2 regions of the Amycolatopsis sp. NBC_00348 genome follow, and region 2 is predicted to be linked to the other one. Evidence: riboswitches for the same ligand, from Rfam matches in the RefSeq annotation. Region 2 holds a riboswitch; the other holds the start of a gene.
The links. A riboswitch is a leader RNA that binds a small molecule or an ion and turns the genes downstream of it on or off. The one in region 2 is predicted to bind cobalamin.

Region 1 (3,395 bases), 1.6 Mb from region 2:
CGCGCGGACGGCGTGCCCCGGGCGCAGGTCCGCGAGCCGGGCGCGCACCCGGTCGTCGGCCAGCTCGGCCGCCGACGCGCGATCGGCGACGACCCGGCGGGCCGCCGTCAGGTCGACGTCCTCGCCCGCGAGCGCCTTCCCGAGCAGGACGACTTCGTCGACCTTCTGCTTCGCGAAGGCGAGCCAGCCCTTGAGCCGCGGGTCGAGGTCCTCCCGCGAGACGTCGTAGGGGACGTGCAGCAGCGAGCACGACGTCGACACGCTGACCTTCGCCGCCGCGCCGAGCAGGGTCGCGGCCCGGCTCAGCGCCTTCTGCGGGTCGGTGCGCCAGACGTTGCGGCCGTCGACGACGCCGGCCAGGACCTCCTTGTCCCGCAACGCCCCTTCGGCCGCCACGGCGTCCACAAAGGACTCATCGGTGACCAGGTCGACGGCGAGCGCCTCGATGGGGGAGCGGGCCAGCACGCCGAGCCCGCGGCCCAGGCCGCCGAAGTAGCCCGCGACCAGCAGCTTCGGCCGCGCGGTCTCCTTGCCCAGCCGGTGGTAGGCGCGGATGAGCGCGTTCAGCTCGTCTTCGGAGCGGTCACCGGCGAACGCCGGCTCGTCGAGCTGGACCCACTCGACGCCCTCGTCGTGCAGCTGCCGCAGCAGGTCGGCGTACGCGTCGAGCAGGCCGTCGAGCAGGTCCAGCGGCCGGAACCCCTCGTCGCCCTTGCTCAGCAGCAGGAACGTCACCGGCCCGACCAGCACGGGCCGCGTCTCGATGCCCAGCGCGCGGGCTTCGCGGTACTCGTCCAAGGGCTTGGAGCCGGTGAGCGCGAACGTCGTGTCCGGGCCCAGTTCGGGGACGATGTAGTGGTAGTTCGTGTCGAACCACTTCGTCATCTCCATCGCCGGGGCGTCCTGGACGCCGCGGGCGGCCGCGAAGTAGGTGTCGAGCTTCGACAGGCCGAGCCCGGTGAAGCGCGCGGGCAGCGCGCCGAACAGCTCGGCGGTGTCGAGCACCTGGTCGTAGTGCGAGAACGTGTTGGACGGCACGGAGTCCAGCCCGGCGTCCCGCAACGCTTGCCACGTCTGAACCCGCAGCTCACGGCCGGTGGCCAGCAGCGCGGCTTCGTCGTTCTTGCCCGCCCAGTAACGCTCGAGGGCGCGTTTGAGCTCCCGGTCCGGACCGATCCGGGGGTAGCCCAGCACAGTGGTGCCGATTTCGGTCACAGCTCTCTCCTCGCGAGCTCGTTCGAGGAGTCCGGACGCGCGCGGCGGCGAGCGTTTCGGTGCGTGCCCATCCCACGAGGCCCGGACTCGCGCACGCCGTCGGCGCACGCACCACGGGCAGGTCTTCGGACTCGTGGGCGTACCGCTCGCGCCTACCGGCCGTCGCTTCCCAAGCTCGCGCTCAGTGCTTACATGACGGCTTTCGTTCCCACTCACCGCTGCGGGGCAGTCCCGGATTCACACCGGGTTCCCTGTTGCCTCGACAGAGTGTGACCTCACACACAACAAAGCTCGGCCACGCCCTGGCGAACCAGTGGCGTGGCCGAGCCTAGCCGGAGAACTCAGTCCCAGTCGAGGGCGCCGCCCGACTGGTACTCGATGACGCGCGTTTCGAAGAAGTTCTTCTCCTTCTTCAGGTCCATCGCCTCGGACATCCACGGGAACGGGTTCTCGGTCTCGCCGAAGATCGGCTGGAGGCCGATCTGCTGCGCGCGCCGGTCGGTGATGAAGTGCATGTACTGCTCGCACAGCTGCGCCGACAGGCCGAGCATCCCGCGCGGCATGGTGTCACGCGCGTACGCGACCTCCAGCTCGCACGCGTCCTTCAGCATCCCGCGCACCTCTTCCTGGAACTCTTCGGTCCACAGGTGCGGGTTCTCGATCTTGATCTGGTTGATGCAGTCGATGCCGAAGTTCAGGTGGATCGACTCGTCACGCAGGATGTACTGGTACTGCTCGGCGATGCCGACCATCTTGTTGCGGCGGCCGAGCGAGAGGATCTGCGCGAAGCCGGTGTAGAACCACATGCCCTCGAAGATCACGTAGAACGCGACGAGGTCACGCAGGAACGCCGTGTCGGCCTCCGGCGTCCCGGTCTCGAAGTCCGGGTCCTCCAGGTGCTGCGTGTACTTCAGCGCCCACGCGTCCTTGTCCGAAATGGACGGAACCTCGCGGTACATGTTGAACAGCTCGCCCTCGACCAGGCCGAGGCTCTCGCAGATGTACTGGAAGGTGTGCGTGTGCACGGCTTCCTCGAACGCCTGGCGCAGCAGGTACTGGCGGCACTCGGGGTTGGTGATCTGACGGTACACCGCGAGCACGATGTTGTTGGCCACCAAGGACTCCGCGGTCGCGAAGAAGCCGAGGTTGCGCTTCAGCATCTGCCGCTCGTCCTCGGTGAGGCCGTCGGTCGACTTCCACAGCGCGATGTCGGCCTGCATGGCGACCTCGGTCGGCATCCAGTGGTTGTTGCAGCCGGCCAGGTACTTGTCCCACGCCCACCGGTACTTCATCGGCAGCAGCTGGTTGACGTCGGCGCGCGCGTTGATCATGCGCTTGTCGTCGACGTTGATCCGGGCCGCCCCGACCTCGATCTCACCGAGGCCGGTGACGCCGGTCGTCTCCACGTTGGTCATATCGCTCACTTCGGCAGGTGGGCTCGTGAGTGGTAATGAGGGTTAGAACCCTCATTACCACTCACGAGCCGGGGCGGGCTTACTGGCAGGCTTCGCAGTCGGGGTCGTCGATGCGGCAGGCGGCACCTTCGGTGGTGACGAAGTCGACGTCCGTCTTCGGCAGCTCCTTCGGCTCCGGCTTGGCGGCCGGCGCGGTCACCAGGATCGCCGGGACGGCCGCGGCCGGCGAGGGCGCCGGGGCCGGGGTGGCCGCCGGAGCCGCCGGGGCCGCCGGGGCCGCCGCGGGAGCCGCGGTGGCGGTGGCCGTGCCGGCCGAGACGGCGTTCAGCTTGCCGTCGGTGCCGCGCAGGGTGCTCTTCTCCACGTGCGTCGCGGACTGCGCCCGCAGGTAGTACGTGGTCTTGAGGCCCTTGTGCCACGCGTAGCGGTACAGCTCGTCGAGCTTGCGGCCGCTCGGCGCCGCGATGTACAGGTTCAGCGACTGCGCCTGGTCGATCCACTTCTGGCGCACCGAACCGGCGTCGACGATCCACTTCGACTCGATCTCGAACGCCGTGGCGTACAGCGCCTTCAGGTCGTCCGGCACCCGGTCGATCTTGCCGAGGCTGCCGTCGAAGTACTTGAGGTCGCTGACCATGACCTCGTCCCACAGCCCGCGCGCCTTGAGCGAGCGGACCAGGTGCGGGTTGACGACGGTGAAGTCGCCGGACATGTTCGACTTGACGAACAGGTTCTGGAACAGCGGCTCGATCGACTGGCCGACAC
Region 2 (3,395 bases):
ACGACGAGCGCGGAATTACGCATCGAAACTCCCTCGCCTGGGTCATGGATCGATGCCGCGAAATCACGGCAATTCGAGTGCGCTTTCGGGAATGCGGAAAATCAGAATCCGGTAGTAACGCTGATTCTCAGCGATTGAGCTGAACGGAGTTCAGCAACGCCAGCGCGGCCTGTTCGTTGGCGCGCGAACTGTCGATTTCGAGGGTGTAGGTCCCGAGCTTCCGGTGCTGGTGCACGGGCAGCGGGTCCTGCGGAAAGCTGCTGTCCGCGGCTCTGTTGGTCAGCGACACCGTCAGGGAGAAGCATCGGGGGTCGAGCGGGGTCTTCCCGACCTCGGAGGCGGGGCAGAGCACCAGGGTGTTGGTTTCGGGTTCGCTGGTGAACGTGCCGACCTGCTGCCCGTCGGGGACGTGCAGCGACTTGAGCGGCGACGCGATCACCGGTGGCGTGGCGTGGATCTTCCCCAGCAGGGCCAGCATTTCCGGGGCTGTCACGGGTTTTGTGGTCGTCACCCGGATCCAGCGGTTCGGTCCGTCCTGCCACATGACCGACTGCGGGTGCGGGATCTGGTCCGCCGCCGAGGGTTTCGTGGCCAGTGCGCTGTGGGGCGCGGTGCCGTCCCGGACGTCGATCTCGAACGCGTACCGGTGATCCTGCGCGTAGTGCAGGCCGGCGAAATGCGGCTGGACCGCCCAGAACAGCAGGTCCCAGGAACTGTCCTCGAGGCTGATCGCCGGCGCGGCCGGGGGCACCTTCCCGGCGGCCGGCGGCTGGGTCACCGTGGCGGACGGCGGGCTCGCGAGCGTGGCCGGTGGCACCGCGGCGGTACCGCGGTCCTGCGCCCAGAAGACCCCCGCGCCGACGGCGGCCACCGCGAGCGTCACCGCGGCGACGCTGGTCGTGTGGCGCCGCCGGATCCGGCGGCCGGCGACGGTCACCATGGCGTCGGGATCGGACGCCGGCGGCTCCTGGGCGTCCGACGCGCGGCGCACCTCGTCGAGGTCGGTCATGGCACGGTCTCCTTGCCTTCGTCGAGCTGGACGTGCAGCGCGCTCAAGCACCGCACACCTCTCAAGAGGCCACCTGCCCCGCGTTCTGTTGCAGTTGTCTTCGAGATTGTCCGGACGGCCGCGCGCGTCCCGGTGTGGTGAAGGCGACGTGAGTTCTGCCGTTCCCGTTCGGCTGACCAGGTGTTAGTGTCGGCTCGCTCAGTCAGTACAACTTCATGTTTTCTGCCCGTGGCAGGGGAAGCCGGTCGAAGTCCGGCACTGTCGCGCAACCGTGGGTCACCTTGGGGTGACGAGTCGGATTACCGCCTCGGGCAGGTGTTTGTCGAACCGCTGTCGCGCCAGCAGTGGGTGGACGCCCGGCCTCCCGTGGGGGCCGGTCTCTCCCTGTGTGTGTCGCGCCGGCGTCTGGGGAGAGGAAGGATCACGTGGCCGGCAAGCGGTTCAGGCCCATCGCGGCCTGGGTGTCCGCCGTCGTCGTGTTCACCGTCGGCTCGGTGACCCCGGCCTTCGCCGGCGATCTCGCGGCCTCGAAGCCGACGTCGAAGTGGCTCGCCGCGCAGCTCGCGCCCGACGGCACCCTGCAGAACCCGCTCGGTGGCGCGCTGCCCGACCACGGCCTGATGATCGACACGCTCTTCGCGATGTACGCCTCCGGCGACGGCGCGCTGGCCGCGCCCATCGTGAAGTACCTCGACGACGACCACCACGCCACCGACTACTACACGTGGGACGGCCTCGTCCCCGGCCAGGGTTACGACGCGATCATCACCGGTGGCGCCGCGGCGAAGGTGCTGGTCGCCGCGGAAATCGCCGGGCGGGACCCGAGGTCCTTCGGCGGGCACGACATGGTCGCCGAGACCCTCGGCACGATCGCGCGCTCGGGCGTCGACAAGGGCCGCGTCAGCGACTACTCGAAGAACCCCGACTTCAAGGACTTCGTCAGCAACAACGCCAACGTGTTCGGCCAGGCCCTGGCCGTGATCGGGCTGGCGGGCGCCGGCCTCACCGATCGGCTCGTGATCGACACGATGCTGAAACAGCAGTGCTCGGACGGCTTCTTCCGGATCTTCTTCGGCCTCATCCCCACCACCGAGACCGGCGACCAGGTGACACCGGACGGCCACCGGATCTCGACGTGTGACGAGGGCAAACCGTTCGACCAGTCGACGCCGGACGGCGACGCCACCGGTATCGCACTCTCCGCGATGCTCGCCGCCCGCGACGCCGGCGCGGCGAACCTCGACGCGCCCATCACCAAGGCCGTGCGGTGGCTGAAGGCCCACCAGACCGCGAGTGGCGGCTGGGGCGGCGGCGTCGGCACCGAAGCGCCCAACACCAACAGCACCGGCCTGATCGTGCAGGCGCTCGCCGACGCCGGGTGCGCGGACGCCGCGATGGCCTCGGGGACCGCGTTCCTCAAGTCCGCCGAAGCGACCGCGGCCGACGCGGGCACCCCGCTCGGGGATCAGCTCGGCGCCATCGCCTACACCCCGGCCGAGTACCGAGCCGCGCGCACCACCGGGATCGGCGGGCTCGACACCTGGATCCGCGCGAGCGCGCAGGCCGCGCTCGGCCTGTCCCAGGTCGGGTTCCACGACCTCACCCTCGGCCACGCCGGAGCGCAGAGGCAGCCGGACCCCGGCTGCAGCCCGCCCGGTCCGCCGCCACCGCCGCCCGGCGAAAAGCCCGCGCCGACGGGGGATCACGCCGTGAAGCCGCCGGTGAGCCCGAAGGCCGGCACCCCGGCGGTGCGGCCCGGTTCGCCGCGCGGCACCGTGGTCGTCCCCGTCGATGCCCCGGCGCCGGTGACCGGCCCGACCCCGGCCGACCGGCTGGGCGGCTACCTCGCGAGCCGGCTCGTCGACGGCGACCACGTCGAGGTCGCCCAGGACGGCAAGACCTTCGTCGACTACGACCTGACGGCGGATCTCGTGCTCGCCCTGCACACCCTCGGGCAGCAGCCGGACGCCGCCGCCCGGGCGTCACGGTTCCTGCTGAGCCCGGACTCGATCCGGGCCTACGCCCACGGCGCGCCCTACGAGCAAGGCCAGGCCGCCTACGCCGAACCCCTGGCCAAGCTGCAGATCGTCGCCCGGTTCCCGGAATCCGGCGCGGACGCGGAGGCCGTCGGGCAGCTGCGCACCGACCTCGCCGCGCTGCGGACCGCGTCCGGCGAGTTCACCGACACCGGCGAGTTCGCCGACACCACCGGCACCCTGCGGCGGCACGCCTGGGCCACGCTGGCGACCACGGCGGGCGCCGATCCCGCCGAAGCGCCGGTCGGCGCGCTCATCGCCCACCAGTGTGCGGACGGGCTCTTCCCGGCCGTCTTGACCGGAAAGCCGTGCGCCACCGGCGATCTCACCGCGACGGCCGCCGCGGTCGA

Region 1: linked by a shared signal. The riboswitch ahead of metE (5-methyltetrahydropteroyltriglutamate--homocysteine S-methyltransferase) and the one ahead of OHS58_RS15025 (prenyltransferase/squalene oxidase repeat-containing protein) in region 2 are both predicted to bind cobalamin.

Annotation. Positions count from the first base shown of each region.
Region 1 covers NZ_CP107994.1:5,149,357-5,152,751, reverse strand. Annotated here, with positions in the region: gene metE (5-methyltetrahydropteroyltriglutamate--homocysteine S-methyltransferase) at 1-1,215, opposite strand, end outside; cobalamin riboswitch at 1,315-1,508, opposite strand; gene OHS58_RS21840 (ribonucleotide-diphosphate reductase subunit beta) at 1,557-2,630, opposite strand; gene OHS58_RS21835 (ribonucleoside-diphosphate reductase subunit alpha) at 2,710-3,395, opposite strand, start outside.
Region 2 covers NZ_CP107994.1:3,547,507-3,550,901, reverse strand. Annotated here, with positions in the region: gene OHS58_RS15035 (serine hydrolase) at 1-23, opposite strand, end outside; gene OHS58_RS15030 (hypothetical protein) at 128-1,009, opposite strand; adenosylcobalamin (AdoCbl) riboswitch at 1,219-1,367, shown strand; gene OHS58_RS15025 (prenyltransferase/squalene oxidase repeat-containing protein) at 1,435-3,395, shown strand, end outside.